Regions from separate parts of the Brevibacillus sp. MER 51 genome, predicted to be linked through region 3. Evidence: riboswitches for the same ligand, from Rfam matches in the RefSeq annotation. Region 3 holds a riboswitch; each other region holds the start of a gene.

Region 1 (5,769 bases), on a different contig from region 3:
ACTGTTGCCCTGAATCGGAATGGTGAAAACGTGGGGCATCATATTGCGCTGACCTGTCATTTTATGGGCCCAATACGTGACACCATCGGAGAATCGAAATTCTTGTTTTTGGTGAATCGCGCCATTCAGGTGGTCAACAGTCTCTGTTTCTGTTGGTTTTTTCCATTCGTTTGCAGAAATATCGCTCGGAAAGAAACTACTTACGGCGATGGCCGTCATCAAAAGGAGCATTCTGCTGATTTTTCTGACCATGTCATCCCCCTATTCTATTAAAGGAGAACCGAAAGTCCTACTTTAAAATGAATATTTCGTAGTGATTATTATTTTTATAATAATCTGATAAATTAACCATAGGTGTCTACTTCTATTTCTCAGGAGGGAATTTATGGACAAGAAAGTACGCTACGTTGTTTCTACAGCACTCGTAATATCTCTGTTCACCAGCCCCTCAATCATCCATGCCAACCAAGCTGAACCACAAACCCACATTCCTTATTACGGAATAGGGCCAACCTATGTACAGCCTGCACAGATTGAGAGCTTGTTTCCCAAGCCAACTATCCAGTTTGGGACACCTGGCTTCCAAGAAGGAAAAGAAGCTTTTACGTCCCAGGAAGAAATGATGGCTTACATAAGCAAATTGGCTGCAGGCAACAAGGAAATCCAGCTGCTATCCATCGGTACATCCCTGGAAGGTCGCGATATCCCCCTGCTGTTATTCAGCAAAGACCACGGCAAGCTCAAACAAAACAAAGAGAAGCCACTCATCTGGCTACAGGCACAAATCCATGGAAATGAACCCGCATCCGGTGAATCTGCTCTTTTGATCGCCAAATGGCTGGCAGAAGGAAAACTTGGCGCCGATCTCTTGGATAAAGTAAACATTGCGATTGTTCCCCGCATCAATCCAGATGGCTCCTACCAGTTCAAACGCTACATCGCGACAGAGCTGGATGCCAACCGCGACTACATGAAGGTAGAATATCCAGAAGTGCAAGCGGTTCACCAAGCCATTAATGCCTATCAACCTGATGTGGTGCTTGACGCCCACGAATACGGCGTCTCTTCCAGCCAGCTTCGCGATGTTGGAGAAAAAGGCGCGATCTCTTCCTACGATGTTCTAATCTCCTCTGCGAAAAACTTGAATATCCCCGCCAACCTGCGAAAAATGTCAGACAACCTGCTCTTGGCTGACGTTCAAAAAGCACTCGACAAGGAGCAGCTTTCTAATCACGCTTACTATACGCTGGCAAAAGGCAAGGACGGAAAAATGACCGCAACAGAAGGCAGCACAGAGACAAGAATCGGACGCAATGCTCTTGGATTGAAAAACACATTGACGTTTTTGGTGGAAACACGCGGCATCGGCATTGGACGCGCCGATTTTGAGCGCCGTGTATACAGCCAGGCCATGACTCACGCTGCTGTCATTCAATCAACAGCGGCCAACGCCAAAGCAATCAAGTCCGCCGTGATGCAGGCACGCGCAGAAATCACGGAAAAAGGCAAAAAGGCAAACGACAACGACAAACTCGTCATCCTGAGTGAGAATAAGCGCGTACCGGGTCAGTCTCTCGAAGTGGTCGACCTAGCCACCGCAAAAAAAGTGTCTACCCCCATCGACTGGGTAAGCTCCACGGATGCCTATCCCATACTCGAGCGCGAGCGCCCCACTGCCTACCTCATGCCTCCTGGCTACCATGACGTCGCGACCAAGCTGGAATTGCTCGGTGTTTCGGTAAGCAAGCTATCAAAAGAAACGACCATAGCGGTAGAAAGCTACACCATTTTGGAAAACAAGGTGAATACGATTTACGAGAATGGGCATTTCACCAACCAAGTGACTGCAAATGTAACAGAAACAACGAAAACCTTTCCTGCGGGTAGTTACGTGTTCAGCATGGCCCAGCCAAACGCGAACTTCATTGCGTTAGCCCTGGAACCGGAATCAGTGGACAGCTACGTCACGTTTAACTTCTTGCCCGTTGAAAAGGGCGATGAAGTCCCGGTATATCGCTATATGCTGGAGCAACCGCTACCCACCACACAAAAGAACTAAAGGAAAAATTCCCCTCTCTAAAGTTAGACTCCTGAGAGGGGAATTTTGTTACATGTCTGGGCTTACTTTATTTCAAACACTTCTTGGGCAAGCCCTGCCAGCTTTTGCGTATTGCCGCTCACTTCGACCATCGTCGCGGAAATTTCCTCTGTGGCGGCTGCCTGACTCTCCATGGTTTGATTGATCAGTTCAATCGAGTTTTGCAGAAGCGTTATCAAATCCCGGATGGAATCCGTGGTTTGCTTGATTTTGTCTGCATTCGCCCTGGAATCCGTCGCCATATTGCGAACCTCATTCGCAACGACAGCGAACCCACGCCCTGCATCTCCTACTCGCGCAGCCTCAATGCTCGCATTTAGTCCCAAAATGTTACTTTGATCAGCGATTTTTTTCACGGCGAGTGTAATTTGCTCGATCTCGGTCGTACTTTGGCTGACATCATTGGCTTGCTCTGAGATCGCCTTCATTTGCTCGTTCAAATTCCCGATCTGCACGGCCATCTCGTGTGTGGTGGCACTCACCTGCTCGACGACACTCGAGAGATTTGCAGCGATTTCATACAGCTCATTGGCTCGCTCCATACTCGAACCAATGCCGACACCGCCAATGACTTTTCCCGTGTGATCATGCAGGGGAATCGCCCGTGCGACGAGAGGGAAACCAAACAATTCCTTGGGGACCATCATCGCCTGCTTGGTGTTTTTTCGGATCGCGTTGGTGATCACATCTCCTTCCTGGAGTGGATCACCAGGCTTGACTTGCAGTGCAAATGTTTGGGCAGGTACATTGCACAATAGCTTTTCCGTGTCGTAGACCCCAATGGTAATGTCATCGGAAAGCAAATCATTTAAATAGGGGGCAACCTTGATGAAAGCCTCGAGCAGTTCTGCGTTTTTCCCCTTTTCGGAAGCCTCTGTTTCGTTCCATTCTTCGTATCCGTTCATGACCCTCTTCACCTCTATATTTTGCTGGCATTAGTACGGAAATTGACGCTTCTTGTGCTGAACCGAAATCCATTTCAGCGTAGTAAACTCTTCTAAGCTCCATTGACCATTCAATCGTCCCAACCCGGAGTGCTTTTCACCGCCGAACGCCACGATTGGCTCGTCATTGATCGTTCCATCGTTGATGTGAATCATGCCGGTCTCAATGCGCTTGGCCATCTCGGCACCTCTCTCCAGATCACGGGTGTGAATTGCCCCGGACAACCCAAATGGTGTCTCGTTCGCCATGCGAATCGCTTCTTCCTCGGAAGCAAACGACATGATGCAAACAGCCGGACCAAACAGCTCTTTGGATGCAATCGACATGTCTGTGGTCACTCCTGTCAAAACAATCGGTTCGACCACGTTTCCTTTTACTTCCCCTTTCAGTGCAGGAACGGCTCCTTCGCGTATCGCCTCATCGATCGTTGCCATCAGATTGGCGACTTGCCGTTGATTGATGAGTGGACCGATTACCGTGTCAGGATCATTCGGGTCTCCTACCTTGAGTCCAGATACTTTTTCCACGTACAAATCGAGGAATTTATCGTATACATCTTGGTGAACCAGAACCCGGTTAGCTGACATGCAAATCTGACCTTGGTGGGTAAAACGGCTGAATACTGCTGCATTGACGGCATACTGGAGATCCGCATCCTCCAAAACGATCAGCGCACTATTGCCGCCCAGCTCCAAAATCGCCTTTTTGAAATGCTTCGCTGCCACCTGCGCGATATGGCTCCCAACTTGGCTAGACCCTGTAAACGAAAGGATGCGCGGAATCGGGTGGGAGACAAAACCATCGCCAATTTCAGCGATATCCGTCACTACGACGTTAATCAAGCCTTTGGGCAGACCTACTTCTTCAAAAATTTTCGCGATGAGAGTCCCACCCGTGATTGGCGTGTGCTCATGTGGTTTGAGGACGACACCGTTGCCCGCGCCAAGAGCTGGAGCTACGGACTTCATCGACAGATAGAAGGGGAAGTTGAACGGACTGATGACGCCGACAACTCCTGCGGGAATCCGATACAAGCGGTTTTCTTTTCCGTCTACGGGAGAAGGCAGAATTTTTCCTTCCATCCGCACTGGGAAGGTAGCCGCCTCGCGAATAATATCCTTCACAAGCCCGATCTCAAAAAACGCTTTCAATCGGGTTCCGCCCAATTCACGAATGATGATCTGAATGATTTCTTCTTCATGCTCTTCGATATAGTGAACAGCACGCTCCAACATTCGGGATTTGGTATAAGCATTCACTTCGTCCCACTCTTTTTTCGCGTGGGCTGCCGCCTTGTAAGCCGCGTCGATATCCTCCAGATTTGCCATTTTGAATTCTGCGATGACTTCCCCATTGTAAGGGTTGATATCTTGCAATGTCTTCGCGCCCAGCCCGTCGCGCCACTCCCCATTGATGTACTGCTTGTCCAATGTTTGCAGGATTGACATGCTACAACCTCTCCCTTTTGTAAAGGTAATAGGCCCCTTTCGCATGAAAGGAGCCGTAAAACTAAAACAGCAAAATACACTGCTCGTTGGCAACCCGGCTGCCATCGTAACGTGTACATTAGGCCCGTGGCTTTGCGTCCCCACTTTTCAATGGGTTTGCCCATTCATAGCGAATGCCGATATGATTTTGTCGAAAAAAGGAAAGATATGGAGAATGATACTTTGATTATAGTACTCTATTCCTAATAGTCAAACGAAAACATGTAAATATTTCGTGAAAGGAAGTAACAAATATCAAAAAGCCCGCATCGCTTGGATACGGACTCCTGGTTCTTCTTCCTTATGCTCACAATAACGATTTGACATTCTTTACGCTCGTCGCGAGCATTTGCTCTGTCGCGTTGGCGTCCCTTATGTGCTTGGTCAAGCCTTCATTCAGCTCGTCCAGCAAGCCCTTTGCATCACTTACCTGCTGGGACACATCATCAGCAAATCGCTTTTGATGCGCGATGATTTCCATCACACCCGACACTTCGACGTTCAGTACCTGGAAAGCGTTCACGATCTGATCTGTCTTCTGTGCAGCATCCTTGCTGATAGAAAGTCCATTTTTGATTGCACTGCTGCTTTTTTCACTGTTAGACAATGCTTCTTTTGTTTCTTCCTGAATCTTGCCAATCAATTCTGCAATCGTCTTGGTCGAGTTCGCTGTCATCTCGGCCAGCTTCCGTACCTCATCCGCTACGACAGCGAAGCCTCGGCCTTGTTCACCTGCACGTGCCGCTTCTATCGCTGCATTCAGGGCGAGAAGGTTGGTCTGATTCGCAATGTCGCTGATCACCTTGACGATGCTCGTAATTTCCGAAGAGCTCTCTTCCAAGCGGCTCATGGACTTGGACGTATGGACCGATTCTTTGTCGAGCAGGCTCATGACCTGCACAACGTCCGTCATTGCCTTCTTGCCTTCATCTGCACACGCTACCGATTGTTTGCAGATGTCTGTCAGGCGCTCTCCTCGAACCGACAACTGGCTCGCAGATTCATCATCCCGCTCGTTAATGGCCTGGATATTATCTACGACACGCTTCATCCTTGTCACCAGTCGCACCATTTGATCGGATTCGGCGTTCATCGCCTGGTTTGAACTGAGGATCGCACCCATCTGTTCGTAAAGATCGCGAAGCTCATGTTTCCAAGCGTCTTGCTGTCCTGTCATTGTGGTTGTGGCTGTCGTCGCTGCTGTCTCTTTATCTGCCAGGCCTTTGTCTTTTTTCCAAA
Region 2 (5,769 bases), 220 kb from region 3:
GCGGAGTTTGATTATGCAGGTGCACAGGCTTGCCTTTCCCTAAAAGAAGCCGGCGTGCAGGTCGTGCTGGTGAATAACAATCCGGCAACGATCATGACAGACGAACAAGTAGCGGACAAAGTATATTTGGAGCCGCTCACGGTGGAATCCGTGACAGCTATTATCGCAAAAGAGCGTCCCGATGGTCTCTTGCCTACGTTAGGCGGCCAAACGGGACTTAATCTTGCTGTTTCGCTGGCAGAAGCGGGGGTGCTGGAAAAGTACAGCGTCCAACTGTTGGGTACGCCGTTGGCTGCCATTCAAAACGGGGAAGACCGTGAGCTGTTCAAGCAATTGATGCAACAAATCGGAGAGCCTGTTCCAGAGAGCGATACAGTCGAATCTGTAGAAGCAGCCATCGAGTTTGCGAATACAATCGGCTATCCCGTGATTGTGCGCCCTGCTTATACGCTCGGAGGAGCAGGTGGCGGGATCGCGGGGGATGAAGCGTCCTTGCGAAAGGTTGCAGCAGGTGGTATTGCGGCTAGTCCAATCGGTCAGGTACTGATTGAGCGCAGTGTAAAAGGCTGGAAGGAAATCGAATACGAGGTCATGCGGGACGCAAATGATACCTGCATAATCGTGTGCAATATGGAAAATTTGGACCCGGTAGGTATTCATACGGGAGACAGTATTGTCGTTGCGCCTTCTCAGACCCTGACAGATCGTCAGTACCAAATGCTGCGCAGCGTATCAACGAAAGTGATTCGTTCGCTTGGGGTAGTGGGCGGTTGCAATATTCAATTTGCGCTCGATCCGAATTCCGATCGGTATGTGCTGATCGAGGTAAATCCTCGTGTAAGCCGTTCAAGTGCGTTGGCTTCCAAAGCAACCGGCTATCCAATCGCGCGGATCGCCGCCAAACTCGCATTGGGCTACGGGCTGGATGAGGTGTTAAATCCAATCACGGGCTATACGTACGCTAGCTTTGAACCAGCGTTGGACTACATCGTGGTCAAAATTCCACGCTTCCCGTTTGACAAATTCCCGCTGGCAGACCGCAAGCTGGGGACGCAAATGAAAGCGACTGGCGAGGTCATGTCGATCGCCCGCAATCTGGAAGCAGGGCTTTTGAAGGCAGTCCGCTCCCTGGAACAGGGCTGCACACATTTGACTCGACCAGAGCTGGCATCCTGGACGCGCGAGGAGCTTGCCCATTCCTTGCAGGAAGCGACTGATATCAGACTATTTGTTTTTGCTGAGGCGATCCGCAAAGGCTTTACAGAAAGTGAGCTGCATAATCTGACTGGTGTCGATCCGTTTTTCTTGCGGAGCTTGCGTAAAATCGTGGACTTGGAAGTAGAGCTGTCTTGCCACGATAGCAAAACATTGACCCCAGAGCTGTTGTTGGAAGCAAAGCGTCGCGGGTTTGCCGATGAAACCATCGCTTCACTGGTTGGCGCTACACCTGCCGAAATCAAATCACTTCGTCAAGAATCTGGCATTACGCCTACTTATAAAATTGTGGATACTTGTGCGGCAGAATTTGATGCCCAAACCCCTTACTACTATTCGGATTGGCAAGGAGTAGATGAGGTTGAGTCACTGTCTGGCCGCAAAGTACTGGTCCTTGGCTCAGGTCCCATTCGAATTGGTCAGGGAATCGAGTTTGACTATTGCTCCGTGCATGCAGCCAAAGCGCTTCAGGCAAGGGGTATTGCGGCAGTCGTTGTGAACAACAACCCAGAGACGGTCAGCACTGACTATGAAACAGCCGACCATCTGTATTTTGAACCGCTTCACGTAGAAGACGTGCTCCATATCGCAGAGCGCGAACAGGTAGAGGGCGTCATGGTTCAGTTCGGTGGTCAAACCGCGATCAATTTGGCAGCCAAGCTGGAGCATGCGGGGCTGAAAGTAATGGGGACATCGCTTACAGCCATCGAACGCGCGGAGGACCGCGAGCTGTTCTACGCCATGCTGCGCAAGCTGGACATTCCGCATATCCCCGGAAAAGGAGTATCGTCCTTGGAGGATGCAACCGCGATCGCGGAGGAAATCGGCTTCCCTGTTTTGATGCGACCTTCGTATGTCATCGGCGGGCAAGGTATGGTCGTTGTCCACAATATCGACGAGCTGCAGGCTACCATTCACGACTGGTTGAGCCATCCGGACATGAGCATGTTTTTCCCACTCCTCGTGGATAAATACGTTCCAGGCAAGGAAGCAGAAGTAGATGCGGTATGCGACGGACATTCTGTCATCATCCCAGGGATCTTCCAGCATGTGGAGAGAGCGGGTATCCACTCAGGCGACAGTGTAGCCTTGTTCCCGGCTCCTCAGCTGACGGATGACATCAAGCAAAAAATCGCGAGCTATACAGAAGCAATCGCGAAGGAAATGGAAGCGGTCGGGTTAATCAATATTCAGTTCGTCATTGATGGCGAAACGGTTTATGTACTGGAGGTAAATCCTCGTGCTTCACGGACAGTACCGATTACGAGCAAAGTGACTGGTATCCCGATGGTTCAATTGGCGGTTCGTGCACAATTGGGTGAGAAGCTGTCGGAGATGGGCTACGGTACAGGGCTTTTGCCAGAGATTCCGTTTGCCGTCGTCAAGGCGCCAGTTTTCTCCACGATCAAGTTGAACGGCGTAGACCCGGTACTAGGTCCAGATATGAAATCGACGGGCGAAGTTCTCGGCTTGGGTCATTCTTTTGAAGAGGCTGCAGGCAAAGCCTTTGCTTTCAAAGACAATTTGTACGGCGACTGGCAAAAAGGTCAGTTGGTCATGATTTCTTTGGCAGATGGAGATAAGCAGGGCGGCGTGAGAGAGTCAATCGGACAAATACAAGATGACGGTGCCAATCTGGCGGCGACTCCGGGAACGGCCGAGTGGCTGAAAAACGAAGGAATTGTCGTGAAGCATATCGTTGCAGATGAAGCAGCGTGGATCGATCTGTTGCAAGAGGAACAAGCGGCCTTTGCACTCGTTACTGCGACGAAAGGCAATCGTCATGGCCGGACCGGATTTGCTCTGCGAAGCCGGATGGTACAACAAGGTGTGCCATTGTTCTCCGCTGTCGATACGTTCGAGTTATACGTGAAGTCTATTATGAAGAAAAGAGGTGGCTCGCATGCAGCCAGTGAAGATATTGGAACACTTTCAAAACTTGCCGTTACAAAAGCATAAAGGAAAAGATTTCTTGCGCGTCGATGAATTCAATGGAGAAGAATTGATGGAGCTGCTCCATCTGTCTGCTCACGTCAAGCAATTGCAAAAGCTGGGACAGCCATTCCAGCCTTTGCAAGGCAAGACGTTGGGGATGATCTTTGACAAGGCTTCAACCCGCACCCGCGTCTCCTTTGAAGTAGGGATGCATCAGTTGGGCGGCTTGGGAATGTTCATGAGCGGAAAAGAGCTCCAGCTCGGACGTGGGGAGCCGATCAGCGACACAGCAAAAGTTCTCTCTCGGTACGTGGATGCCATCATGATTCGCACCTTTTCCCACTCCTATGTAGAAGAGCTTGCCGAGCACGCGTCGATCCCTATTATCAATGGCTTGACCGATCTGTACCATCCTTGTCAGGCTTTGGCTGATCTGCTGACGATCTGGGAACATAAAGGCAAGCTGAAAGGAGTCAAGCTCGCTTATGTAGGAGACGGCAACAACGTGGCGAATTCACTGGTGCTGGGCGCAGCTCTGCTAGGTCTGGATGTGCGGGTAGCAACTCCGGTAGGCTACGAAATGGATGCAACCATTGTCGCAAAAGCTACGGGGTACGCGAAACAAAGCGGTGGAAAAATGATGGTGACCACCGATCCGATAGAGGCTGTCATGGGGGCAGATGCTGTATACACGGACGTTTGGACTAGTATGGGTTTTGAAGAAGAAAATGAGGTACGATTGAAAGCATTTGCCGACTATCAAGTGAATGAAAAATTGGTAGCAGCGGCAGATCGTGATTATCTCTTCTTGCACTGCTTGCCGGCACATCGTGGGGAGGAAGTGACGACCGGGGTTATCGACGGATCGCGCTCTGTCATTTTTGATCAGGCTGAAAATAGATTGCACGCACAAAAGGCGATTTTGGCGGCGCTGGTGTGAACATAGTTCTAGTTAAATAGAACTAGCCGGAATTAAATCCAATAGACTATGAATCTATGATTGCCGAATTTTGTCACTTATGTGTAAAATAAAGGTAGGAAAGAAGCGAAGAAGTACGGACTGTATCTGGTCGCTTGGTCCGTATGGAGCCAGTAGCGAATCCAACCTTTTTCGTAATGGAAAAGGAAAGGGGAGCAGGGGCTGTACTTGGTCGCTTGGCCTCTGCATCACGGACAGTAGCGAAGCCAGCTTTCTCCACTATGCCTAAAGGGGGGAAAAGAAAATGAAAAAATGGTTCGCGGCAATTATGATGGTGGTAGCAATCGTAGCAGCTACTTCTGCAAACTTCCATATTGGATAAATAAGCGTATTGGAGAAACAAACACCGCTTGGCTGAGTGGTGTTTTTTCTTCAAGCTTGGAGGAAACAACATGCTATTGGATGTAATTGCCCTATCTTTTCTCGTAGCATTGCTGCGAGGGGGAAGAATCAAAGAATTACCTAAGTTCAACCAAAAGAAACTTCTTATCGTTACCATATTGCTGCAGGCTTGTGCAGCCTTCTTCCCTACGATCGGTGGCATTTTCATATCGATCGCGTATGTGTTTATTTTGGCCTTCCTCGTTTTTAATCGAGAATTTGAAGATATGCGGATTTTTTTAATCGGCTGGTTTCTGAATGCGATTGCAATTTGGTCTAACAATGGAAAAATGCCAATCGATTTAGTTCAAGCAGCAAAGCTTCCTTATGATTTAGAGCCAGTTATAAACGGAACGAATTTCAAGCATAGTGTATTGACGGAAAGTTCAAATTTTCCGTTTTTGACGGATGTCATTTACATGCCATCTTTCATTCCTCGGATTATTAGCATCGGCGATATTTTTATTATGTTAGGTGCCTTTTTACTTGTTCAGCGATTGATGAATAAACCGATTTCATTACTACAACTTCGCGAAGGTAAAAGTTATGCGACAAAAAACTGATTTTGCGGTTTGGATAAAAGGGATTGTTGTCCAGGTTGGATTTGTCATTGCAGCAATCTATATTTTTTACACATCTTCATCGGAATGGGCTGCTCGTGAGCATTGGGGGGTAATATCTACCTACACCCTCCTGACCATTTTTTCCTGTTTTGCTCCCGTGCGTATATCTAATACGATTTTAACAGTGAACAATGCTGTCATCTTTTCGGGTATCTTGTTGTACGGAGTCTGGGTCGGAGTATGGGCTGCTGTTATTGAATCTTTAATCATTGCTTTCCTGGTAAGGTTTAATCCGCTAAAAGCTATTATTAACATTGGGCAATTGTTAATGACTATATGGACAGTAGCGTTTTTGAAGGATTGGATCGAGGGCTTCGGAACTGTTTCTCCCATTATTAGCGATTTGTTTTTGGCTGTTGTGTATTGGTTTGTGAACCTGACTTTATGTGGATTGGGTATCTCCTATTTTCACCAAATGACCTGGGCGCGAACCGTAAAGATGATGGCAAAAGGCTTTACCTCGACTTACTTGTTGCTTTTGATTCTTGCCGGGGTAGGTTCACGATTAGTAGAGTTATATGGTCCGTTAACACTAATTCCTATGATGATTGCGTTTATTACGATCAGCTACGTATTTCATCATTACTATGACAATCTTCAAAGGCTTCAGCAAAAAGTAGAAGAGGTCAAATCATT
Region 3 (5,769 bases):
CAGCAAGACGTTAAACAAAGGCGTTCTCAGCTTCGGATGTACATAACCGAACCAGCGTTTCGGCAAAAATCCATCTCGTCCCATTGCGTACAACAAACGCGTGACACTCGTGACGGATACAAGCCCGGAAGCGAGTGTAGAGGACAACGCCGCCGCCAAAAACACCAATTGAAAGATCGTCCCACCGATAAACAGAGCAATCTCCGCAGAGGCCGCTTCTGGATCAGACAATACCGAAACATCAGGAAATAATGATTGCATGAAATAAGATGCCGTAATAAATAGCGCTCCTCCTGCGAGTGCCACGAGCATAATCCCGCGAGGAATCGTCTTTTCCGCATCGACGGTTTCCTCTGTGAGTGTGGTTACTGCATCAAAGCCCAGGAAGGAAAAGCAAAGAATCGACGCACCGGAAAGCAGTGCAATGACAGACATATCCGGTGACACAAATGGTCGCAGATTGAATACTTGCCCAAGACCGTCACCATTCATAAGACCACGGATTGCCAATCCTGCAAACAACAAGACGACCACGACTTGAAACAGCACCAAAATCGAGTTGACGGATGCAGTTACGGTTACGCGAAATACGTTTAGCCCCGTCACCAAAACAATGAAGCCAATAATCCACCACGCTGTCGACACATCAGGAAACACGGATGATAGGTATACCCCCGTCAACAAGGCGTTAATCATCGGTAAAAACAAATAATCCAGCAAGGATGCCCAGCCTACCAAAAATCCTGCGTAGGGATGAATCGTTTGCTGCGTATACGTATACGCGGTCCCTGCTGAAGGGAATAGCCGTACCATCTTACCGTAGCTTGCCGCCGTAAACAGGATCGCAAGAAGTGTGACTGCATAAGCAGCAGGAACGTGCCCCCCCGTTTCTCCAGAAACAATGCCAAAGGTGTCAAAAACGGCCATCGGGGCCATGTAGCCCAGTCCAATTACGACAATATGCCGCAACTTCAAACTACGTGTTAGTTCTGCTCTCCCGTTCACTGCCTGTCCCCCTTTTTGTAACAGAATAATTATACACGCCGATTTATAATCACGAAAGAAAAAAGCGCTGCTGCACACGGGATCTCCATGCACAGCAGCGCTTGATTTATATGAGTATTTCCTATGCTTTTGGCAGTTCAAAGGAACTCTTTAACGATACAATCCGGTTGAATACGAGCTTATCATCAGTCGTATGCTTCGGATCGACATTGAAATAGCCATGACGGAAAAATTGATACTTGTCTTGTGGCTTGGTTTCTTTCATATTTGGCTCCACATAGCCTTGCAGCACTTCCAATGAATTCGGGTTAACGTTGTCGAGGAATGTACCCTCTGCGTCCTCATCATCCATAATCAATGGCTCGTACAAACGGAATTCAGCAGGAACTGCATTGGTCGCATCCACCCAGTGAATCGTCCCTTTTACCTTGCGACCAGTAAAACCGCTGCCGCTCTTCGTCTCAGGGTCATAGGTGCAATGGATCTCGATCACGTTGCCGTCTGCATCCTTCACGACGTCATTGCATTTAATAAAGTACGCGTGCTTCAGACGCACTTCATTTCCCGGGAACAGGCGGAAATACTTGCTCGGCGGGTTTTCCATGAAATCGTCCTGCTCAATGTAGATTTCGCGGGAGAACGGAATTTGACGATTGCCCATCTCTGGGTTCTCTGGGTTGATCTCCGCTTCGAGCATCTCGACTTGTCCTTCCGGATAGTTCGTGATGACGACCTTCAATGGATTCAATACAGCCATCGTACGTGGTGCCTTCAGTTTCAAGTCCTCGCGGATGAAGTACTCCAGCATTTTCTCGTCAACGGTGCTGTTCGCGCGCGCTACCCCTACTTCACGGGCGAATGTACGAATTGCTTCCGGTGTATAGCCGCGACGACGGAAGCCTGCGATGGTTGGCATGCGCGGGTCATCCCAGCCGTCTACTACATTCTCATCGACAAGCTGTTTCAGCTTGCGTTTACTCATAACGGTGTTCGTCAGGTTCAAGCGGGCAAATTCGTACTGGTGAGGCACATTCTCCATTTCGCACTCGCGGACTACCCAATCGTACAACGGGCGATGATCTTCGAATTCCAGTGAGCACAGAGAATGTGTCACGCCCTCAATGGCATCCTCCAACGGATGAGCGAAGTCGTACATCGGGTAGATGCACCATTTGTCACCTGTGTTGTGATGCGTTGCATGGGAGATCCGATACAGAACCGGATCACGCATGTTGAAGTTTTGAGAAGCCATGTCGATTTTCGCACGAAGCACCTTTTCTCCGTCCTTGAATTCCCCTTGGCGCATACGTGCAAACAGATCCAGGTTTTCCTCCACTGACCGGCTGCGGAACGGACTATCTGTGCCTGGCTCTGTCCATGTTCCGCGCATTTTCCGCATATCTTCTGGAGAAAGATCGTCTACGTAAGCCAGACCTTTTTTAATCAACAGCACCGCACGGTTGTACATCTCTTCAAAGTAATCAGATGCAAAAAACAACCCGTCCCATTCGAAGCCAAGCCATTGAACGTCCCTTTTGATGGCCTCTACGTATTCGATGTCTTCCTTCACCGGGTTCGTATCGTCAAAACGCAGGTTGGCCTTGCCGGAGAATTCTCGAGCCAACTCAAAGTTGAGGCAGATCGCTTTTGCATGTCCAATATGGAGATACCCGTTCGGTTCTGGGGGAAAGCGGGTAATGATTTCCTTTACTTTGCCCTCTTGCAAGTCATCAATCATGATATTGCGGATAAAATTGGATGCCGCTACCTTGTTTTCCAATGAAATCAACCTTTCACTTCACCTTTACATTCCATAATACTGATTCTCTACCCAGAGTTCAACAAAATCGGGTCGTTGACCGACCCGCTCACGTCTCCCATTGCTGCCTCGTTTGCCATTGTGACCTGCAATACAGGTGAACGACAGAATCAATGGCTAAGCGCTGCTCCGTGATTCCACGAATCGTTTCGAGATGCTTCGGGGAAATCAGATGTAGCAAAGGCTGTTCAACATGATTGAAACGTTGGAATGCTTCCGCTGCAATCCGATCCCACTGCGGGTAATACCGAAGCAAATCATCAGGCATTACGCGGGAGCGGTCCGTGTCAGACTCGGGCAAACAATCAAAAGGTTCATCCAAATTTAACGTTCCGTAATCATCGGTCAGCTCTTCGCCCGGTAAAATATCCCGTGCTGCCAATTCCATATCATACATGGTCGGCACACAATTCGCATGAAAGCTGTGGTTCACGTACCTTGCCTTATCCCAGCAAAGAATGTACTTTCCGAACTGGTTCTTAAACGAATATTTTTGTACGTCCTGTTTTCGTAATGAGTCAAGTCTTTCCACAAATGCAGGGTCCAATACCTGGTCCAAATCATCCTGTGCCCATACAATCGTTCCTTTTGGGATAAACCTTGTCGCAAACACACCGTACCCGATCTCATCGTTGATATAACGCAATTCTGTATCGGGATGCATCATGGTCTTTGTTTCACTCCTTGGCGAATGTGCCTTTTTATCATCATAAGCAGTTCTGCCCCAGGAGGTGTGTGAATGTATGCGAAAAACAACCTTTCCTATAAGCATTCCTGACTATTTTTCTGGATTAAAATATTTTTTCTTATTTACCACAAATGGTAAATAGTCTATATTATTGGCAAACGGACTTTTAGGAACATTTTCCCACAACGATCGAATCATTATTTGTGTCATGTCATTTTATGCTTCACCCATTGATATCGAAACGGCATACCCGGGGAAATCCGGCGACGCAAAGCTACAGGGGCTACCTCCGCAACAGCGGACACGCTTGCCAGCTACCGAAGTATTGATGTAGGACGAGACCAATGATCCTATATCATTGGTCTTTTTTTGCGCGCGCAATGTCTATTTTTGTCTATTTTTGTATGTTTGTGTATTTTTAACTTTTAAAGGAGGTGAGGCAACAGCGGATAGCCGGTTTAATGAAATCATTATTCTATTCATCATGAAGGAGGTTTCATAGGAATGTCATTCTTGAAGAAACTCTCGACCGTCGCGCTGACTGCTGTCATCGGGCTATCAACATTCTCTGGGGCACAAGCTGCTAACCGTCCAACATCGATGTCACCGAACGCTATGGTGACGACTCCCCACTATCTGGCTACGGCTGCGGCCCTGAAGACATTGGAAGACGGTGGAAACGCAGTAGATGCTGCTATTACAGCCGCTTCCACCTTAGCTGTTGTCTACCCTCATTACACAACCATTGGCGGAGATAACTTCTGGCTCATCTACAATGCCAAAACCAAAGAGCTGAAGGCACTGAACGGCAGTGGTCGTGCAGGCGAAAAGGCAACCATCGACTATTACAAAGGCAAAGGCTACGAAAAAATCCCGTCCCGCGGTTATGAATCGGCAAACACTGTCCCTGGAGTTGTCTCCGGCTGGTGGGAGGCGTACAACTACGCCCATAAAAAAATGGGCAACAGCAAGCTTCAATGGAACAGACTGCTGGAGCCTGCCATTGGATACGCCGAGAACGGATATCCAGTCTCCCCCAACCAAGTGTATTGGACAAAATACGCGACAGATCCAACTGACAATGACTTGAAGAATCTTCAACGTTTTGATGGATTCCGTAAAACATTCCTGAAGCCCAACGGCGATCCTTATGCAGCAGGCGAAATTCTCAAACAAAAGGACCTTGCCAATACTTTGCGAATCATTGCGAAAAAAGGCGCTGACGGTTTTTATAAAGGAGAAGTTGCTAAAAAAATCGTAGCAGACATGCAAGCCAACGGCGGATTGCTCACGTTGAAAGATTTTGAGAAGCATACCTCCACTTGGGCAGATCCTATTACGGTAGACTACCGCGGATACAAAGCATACAACGTTCCGCCTAACTCCCAAGGCATGGCATCACTCTCCATTCTTAATGTTTTGAATAACTTTGACCTTAAGAGCATGGGTGAAGGAACACCCGATTACTATCACACGATTGTGGAAGCTACCAAACAGGCTTTTGCTGACCGCGACAAATGGCTGACTGACCCAGCCTTTGCGGATATCCCTGTAGATGAGTTGTTGTCCAAGCAGCACGGGAAAGATTTAGCTGCGCGTATTGATATGAAGCAAGCAGCCAAATCCGTAGAACCGCTTGATCCAAAAGGCGATACAACCTGGTTCGGGATCGTCGACAAAGATGGAAACGCCGTGTCCATCATTCAGAGTCACTATTTTGACTGGGGTTCCGGCATCGTAGCGAAAGATACGGGTGTCCTTTTGCAAAACCGCGGAAGTTATTTCTCTTTGGATTCCAAACACATCAATCACTTGGAACCAGGCAAACGTACCTTCCACACAATTAACCCAGCGATGCTCTTCAAAGGGGACAAGCCTTATCTCCTTTACGGAACACAAGGGGGAGAAGGACAGCCGCAAACGCAAGCCGCTCTCGTCACGCGTATTGTAGACTTTGGTTTCAGCGTGCAAGACGCAATTGAAGCGCCAAGATGGCTGCATGGACGCAACTGGGGATCTGCTTCCAACAATCTCAAGGTGGAAAGCCGCATCCCTCAAGAAGTCTTGGACGAGCTCATTAAACGTGGGCATCCAGTCGAAAAGCTGGAAGCAGCCTATACCGACGCGATGGGACAGTCCGGCGCAATCCTGATTGACCCGCAAACCAATGTAAAATTTGGCGGTGCTGACCCTCGCGGTGAAGGCGCTGCAATGGGCTATTAATATTTTGTCAGACTGCTGAGTAAATCTCAGCAGT
Region 4 (5,769 bases), on a different contig from region 3:
CGGCCACAACCTGGTCGATGACGACTGCTTCTACACGACCAATTTTCAAATCACTCAGTGCCAGCACGTTATCAGGGAACTCGGTAATCGATGTGACCTGATTTTTGATATCACTCGCATTAATCGCGTCAGCTGCGGAAGACAGCTTTTGCAAACCAATTGCTTTACCGGCCAAGTCTGACAGCTTGGTCAAGTTGCTATTTGCCATGGTGACCACTACTTGTGCGTTTTTCAGATAAGGCTTGGTAAAGAGAACCTTCCCTTTTCGCTCATCTGTAATCGTATATCCATTCCAGATTAAATCAATACGACCGCTGTTTAGTTCAGACTCTTTTGCACTCCAATCGATTGGTTGAAACTCGACTTGTTTCCCCATTTTTTCGCCGGCTGCACGCGCATAATCAATATCAAAACCAACTAGTTCATTTTTCTCATCCCGGAATCCCATTGGTGCGAACTTATCATCAATTCCGATAATCAGCTTGTTCGCGTCAGCGCCAGTGTTTGCGCTGGAACAGCCCACTACCAATGAAACCATCGCACTCAACAACAATGACATCCATGCTATTTTCTTCATCGTGATGATCCCCCTCGTTTCCCTACTCTATGTTTTACTCTGATAAAGTGGTAATACGTTAACAAGGTATCATGATAGCACATTAGCAAAGAATAGTCGATACTTTAGTAAACAAAAGCACCCTAGAAATATACGCCAAATGATTGAGAAAAATGCCCGACTAGCAAATGCACGTCTTTTTCTTTTTTCCGACACTCCCTCGTTCCTCTATCTTTTTGATATACTCCGTAGCCAACGGAACCTTGCACGCTGTCTGTCCGACGTCCACATGTACTTTGCCAATCGCTGCTGCCACTTCCAGCGCTTCCTGATGAAGTTCCCGTACATATGCGCCTACTGAAATAACGAATTGATTCATGGTGTACCGTACGCGATTCTGTTCCTGATGAATTGTCTCCTTCACTCTCATGAGGAGCCGTTTGATTTCTTCCTTATCTAGTTGTTCATCAGGAGTAATCGACAAGTAGTTCGAATACGTGTTCCACCCACATGTGGCTTCCATTTCTTCTTTAGACTCGATCCATTCTCGTGCCAACTCCATGGCAAAATGGCTCTCAGCGGCTACACTCGCAACCGTATATTCGGCGGGCGCGTACCAAGACGCTTTCTGGACCCAAGCCTGCAGCCGCTCTTTTGTCATGCTCTTTGGGTCAACTGACAATCCGGCCAAGTACATGGCGTCGTAGTTTCCCGTATCGTACAGCGCCTGGACGAGCTGCTGATCATGCTTTACCTCCTTGACCAGCTTTTTCATATCGCCGACTCGCACGCCAAACAAAGGCTCTTTTGCCCCATGCCGCAAAAGCGTTTTTTTCGTCTGTTCTGTCCCCATCGCTTCGAGCTTCTGCATGACTTCTTCCAGCGTCATCTTGCCGCCCTCCCTTTTCTTCTATTAATAGGATAACCAGCAGCCCTACCCCCAACACGAAAAAACCCTCCTCATTCAAAGGAGAGCTTTTTCGTGTCGGAGCTTGACGCTCTTTTCTTATCCTACGCCTGATTGCGAACTTTGATATACGAAACATTTCTTACGTTGATGACAACATCATCATACTGGAGCCATCCGTTGTTTTGGTTAGCGACCATTTGAATGATCTCTTCCGGTTCCGTCGATTCGATGCTAATCGTTTCACCGCCTCCGGAAAAGTAAAATTGAATCACCTTTACTTCCTTCATAAAATCCCCTCCTATTCCTTCTAGTTATCGGATGGTTGGAAAATTTTCGTTATGGGTGATTTTTATGTATACTTTTACCATTACTGCGAAAAGGAGTTTGTTGAAATGCAGATTCGGTACACACGAGAAAAGGAGCAAGTAAAGCCTCACTCATCCCTGACAATGTATTAACACTCCTTCATGCTGGAGAATTAGAAAGCGTCAATTTGACTGAATGGCAGGCTGTTGATCATATGCATTTGTTACGAATCGTTCTGCCTCATGTTACGTTAGGTGCGTATGTCCCTCAACTTGTTGGTCAATTAGAAGAGACCGGATCAACGAGCGGAATGAAAGCTATCCGTCTGATTGGACAAGAACTGCTTGCGATCTTACACAAATCGGGTGAACCCACAGCTACGTCTTCTGTTTTCCTATCGTTGGCCAACCACAAGTCAGACAGTGTACGTTGCTGGAGTGCCTATATTATCGGCCTGGACAACACCTTATCTTTAGAAGAAAAACTAGCCCAAATAAGAAAATTCGCGGCTGATCATCATTTTGGGGTGAGAGAGATCGCATGGATGGCGATTCGAGATTCTCTCTTGCATGATCTGAACCATTCCATTCAACTCCTGAGTGAATGGGTACTTGATACCGACCAAAATATTCGCCGTTTTGCGGTAGAAGCCACACGCCCGCGTGGTGTCTGGTGTAAGCATATTGACGCATTGAAGAATGAGCCCGCTCGCTGCCTGCCTTTGCTCACACCAGTGAAGTCGGATCCAGCCAAATATGTTCAAGATTCTGTAGGGAATTGGTTGAACGATGCGAGTAAATCACAACCAGACTGGGTGACACAGCTTTGTGACGAGTGGCTAAAAACCTCTGATACAAAGGAAACAAAAAGAATTATCACCAAAGCGAAAAGAACGATCCTGAAAAGTCGCACTGAACAGAAATGATGAACCGAATCACACATTTATCCCAATTTTATTTGTTGAATTCATTATCCGAGGAAAGTTTGCGCTTAATTGATCAATTAACCTCTCTAACCCCTTTTCCCAAAAATACGTGCATTCAAACACCAGAAACTTTTTCAGAAGGCTTCTACTTCATCAAACAGGGAAAGGTACGTTTATATAAAGTAAATCGGGATGGTCGGCAGTTCACATTCGATATCCTCGGGGAAGGCAATGTGTTTGGAGAAGTGGATCTCCTCTCATTAGGTACAAGGGAGATGTATATAGAAGCCATCGAAGACTGCCTCATTTGTAGAATGAGCAAAGCAAAATTTGAAAGCTACATCATTGAACATCCGCAACTGATGATGAAGATCATGAAGATCATTAGCGATAGAATGGTTTCGATCAGCCAAGCAGCCGAAAATCTTGCCCTTCTCCCTTTACAAGATCGCATTATTTCCACGTTGGTAAAGCTTGCCGATCAATTTGGCAATCCTAACAGTTCGGCGTTTCAACAAATTGACTTACCTCTTTCCCATCAAGAAATCGCCAATTTTGTTGGGGCATCCAGGGAAGCTGTGACGGTAGCATTACGTGCTTTAGCAAGAGAAGAACTGATTCAAACAGGCTTTAAATCTATTTCTATTCAGCGGGACAGGATTTTGAAGAAAATGTAATCCAGTTTACATCTTTCGCTCAAAAAGAAAGATATCGTAAAGCCATGGCTTCTACTATTCTTTCGAAAAAGAGGGGAACGACATATGGATAAACCACATTTTCAGAGCCTGCGCGAAGAGCTAGATTTTACAACCATTCAAATAGCAGACTTCCTCACCCGTGAAGTAACAGATGCATTTACAAGATCAATCGAGGAGCTGCGGACCTCTGAACTGGCAAAGGGCTTGCCGATTGGTTCGATTGCGCCTGATTTCACGTTGAACGATCACACTGGCAAGAACATTACCTTGTCGGAAGAAATCATAAAAGGTCCTGTCGTCCTCACATTTTTCCGTGGATCATGGTGCCCCTACTGCAATTTGGAGATGCTAGCGTACCAAAAACAGCTCGATACGATAACCTCTCTGGGTGCTCAATTGTTTGCCATTAGTCCACAATCTCCTGCACACTCTCTTACTATGCAAGAGAACAATCGTCTGAGCTTCCCCGTGTTATGCGATACCAATAATCAGGTAGCAGAAAAATACAGACTCATATTCAGACTGCCTGAGTATTTACATGATACCTACCGATCATTGGATATCGATCTCAATCATTTTAATAGCGACGATTCCTGGACACTCCCCATACCGGCTACTTATATCCTCGATAACCAGGGCGTAATCCGGTCAGTATCCTTAGATCCTGACTACAAAAAGCGAATGGAGCCTACTGAAGTTATAGACATTCTGCGCACCCTAACCTAACGCCATACTCCCTACTTAATGAAGAACCAGTTGATACGGCAACTGGTTTTTCCGTACGTTCATATATTATGAACAATTAGTTACTTCTCCCTACCAAAACTTGACACAGCTAATACAAATGGCTTATATTTTGCATGATTATGTCTAGCAATTTTCGACACACTTTTACAATTTTTGCTAAAAAATGCAAAAGGCAAAGTCATCGAAAGGTGGCGACGCAAAACCACGGGTCTACAGTCTTTGACCATGATAGCCGGGTTGCCATCATCTTGAGACCATTTTTTCGATGTTGGTAGCTTCGGTTGTTCCATTTCGTTGGAACGGCCTTTTTTTGTGTTTCGTTTTTTGAAAGGAGGATGAAAGCACTTTCATTTTTGCAACAGATGGAAAAACATAACTTTTGGGACGTCAAACATACACAACACGGTAATCAGAAAATGATGGAGTGGGGAAGTTATGTACAAACTAGTAGAAACCGTACAAGAGTTAGCCAAATTTCATGAAATCAAGGAAACAGTATGGACAAGCATGGGCTTCGAGATGGAGTACGCGAAAGAAGGCTCGGCTCAGTTCCTCTTAATCGCCGAAGATGGTGAAGCAGGTGGAACATTTGAAATGACGCCCTTTTCCAAATCAAGTGCTTATATGAAATCACTTTTTCAGGATGTTGTTACAGAAGATATGAAAGTAATGGAGGTAGACAGTCTCGCTGTTCTGCCGAAATACCGAGGACAACTGGGGCAAAAAGGAATTTGCCTGATGATAGATTACGCTGAAAAGCATGGTTATACCCACGCTATCGGGGTAGCAGATCCGACCTTTTTTAAATTTATTAACACGAAGTATCAAGTAAAAGCAACTCAGACCAAAGATATCGTCTTTTACAAAGGGGCCGATGCTATTCCGACCCTTTTCCATCTAAAAGATGTCTATGACAATAAGCATGATCCGAAATATTCCTGGTACAATACGTCGTCATCCAACCAAGTAAAAGTCGAGGTAGGTGGGTAACATGGATAACATGGATAAAATTGATTTATTGAGAAGAAGAAACAATTGGGTCGTAATCGTATTCGCAAGTATTATTACGGTTGTTCAGGTCTTAAACCTCTTTCTAGGCGTTTCGTACACATTCGTTTTCACAATTCTGGGTATTTTGTATGGCGTACTGGCACCTTTTGCTTACATCTCCAATCGCCCGAGCTTCCGTGAAAAAGCAGCGCCCTTCATGAAGTTCTTTAACTTCGCCGTAATCGGGATCTTCATGTTCATCGTAGTCGGACTGGACCCGCATATGATCAATATCATGACCATTATGTTCTTCGTAGCAGTCATGGGGATTTATCAAGACCGACTCATCAATATTTTGACGATTGTATCGACATTGGGCATTGTCTCTTATTACTTCCTGACACAAAGAGAAACGATTTTCCATTCGACAAGCAATCTCGATCTGATGTACTTCCTGCTCACCTTCTGCTTTGTCTCTATCACGAGCATGATGCATGCTGTATTCAATAACAAGTTGCAAGAGGAAAGTGAGCAACAGAAGCAAGAAGCGATTGCCTCGAAGGAATCGTTGCAACGTGTTCTGGATAAGATCAATGAATCACTCACCTCTATGCAAGACTATCAAGAGAATTTGAAC

Evidence for each region. Region 3 has a riboswitch for cyclic di-GMP ahead of ggt (gamma-glutamyltransferase). Riboswitches for the same ligand answer to the same signal wherever they lie in the genome.
Region 1: another riboswitch for cyclic di-GMP. It lies ahead of yfmT (benzaldehyde dehydrogenase); the one in region 3 lies ahead of ggt (gamma-glutamyltransferase).
Region 2: another riboswitch for cyclic di-GMP. It lies ahead of M3630_RS15700 (DUF5317 domain-containing protein); the one in region 3 lies ahead of ggt (gamma-glutamyltransferase).
Region 4: another riboswitch for cyclic di-GMP. It lies ahead of M3630_RS29405 (GNAT family N-acetyltransferase); the one in region 3 lies ahead of ggt (gamma-glutamyltransferase).

What each region holds. Positions count from the first base shown of each region.
Region 1 is NZ_JAMAUS010000004.1:225,277-231,045, reverse strand. It holds gene M3630_RS10805 (hypothetical protein) at 1-252, opposite strand, end outside; gene M3630_RS10800 (M14 family metallopeptidase) at 386-2,059, shown strand; gene M3630_RS10795 (methyl-accepting chemotaxis protein) at 2,122-3,003, opposite strand; gene yfmT (benzaldehyde dehydrogenase) at 3,034-4,491, opposite strand; cyclic di-GMP riboswitch class I at 4,577-4,662, opposite strand; gene M3630_RS10785 (methyl-accepting chemotaxis protein) at 4,838-5,769, opposite strand, start outside.
Region 2 is NZ_JAMAUS010000006.1:347,319-353,087, forward strand. It holds gene carB (carbamoyl-phosphate synthase (glutamine-hydrolyzing) large subunit) at 1-3,174, shown strand, start outside; gene argF (ornithine carbamoyltransferase) at 3,119-4,090, shown strand; cyclic di-GMP riboswitch class II at 4,186-4,266, shown strand; gene M3630_RS15700 (DUF5317 domain-containing protein) at 4,522-5,073, shown strand; gene M3630_RS15705 (HD-GYP domain-containing protein) at 5,057-5,769, shown strand, end outside.
Region 3 is NZ_JAMAUS010000006.1:129,488-135,256, reverse strand. It holds gene M3630_RS14725 (APC family permease) at 1-1,005, opposite strand, end outside; gene M3630_RS14720 (glutamine--tRNA ligase/YqeY domain fusion protein) at 1,127-2,794, opposite strand; gene M3630_RS14715 (SET domain-containing protein) at 2,874-3,491, opposite strand; cyclic di-GMP riboswitch class I at 3,746-3,834, shown strand; gene ggt (gamma-glutamyltransferase) at 4,017-5,735, shown strand.
Region 4 is NZ_JAMAUS010000027.1:21,445-27,213, forward strand. It holds gene M3630_RS29375 (amino acid ABC transporter substrate-binding protein) at 1-577, opposite strand, end outside; gene M3630_RS29380 (DNA alkylation repair protein) at 738-1,445, opposite strand; gene M3630_RS29385 (hypothetical protein) at 1,568-1,753, opposite strand; gene M3630_RS29390 (DNA alkylation repair protein) at 1,960-2,697, shown strand; gene M3630_RS29395 (Crp/Fnr family transcriptional regulator) at 2,697-3,374, shown strand; gene M3630_RS29400 (peroxiredoxin-like family protein) at 3,459-4,121, shown strand; cyclic di-GMP riboswitch class I at 4,304-4,387, shown strand; gene M3630_RS29405 (GNAT family N-acetyltransferase) at 4,578-5,132, shown strand; gene M3630_RS29410 (methyl-accepting chemotaxis protein) at 5,125-5,769, shown strand, end outside.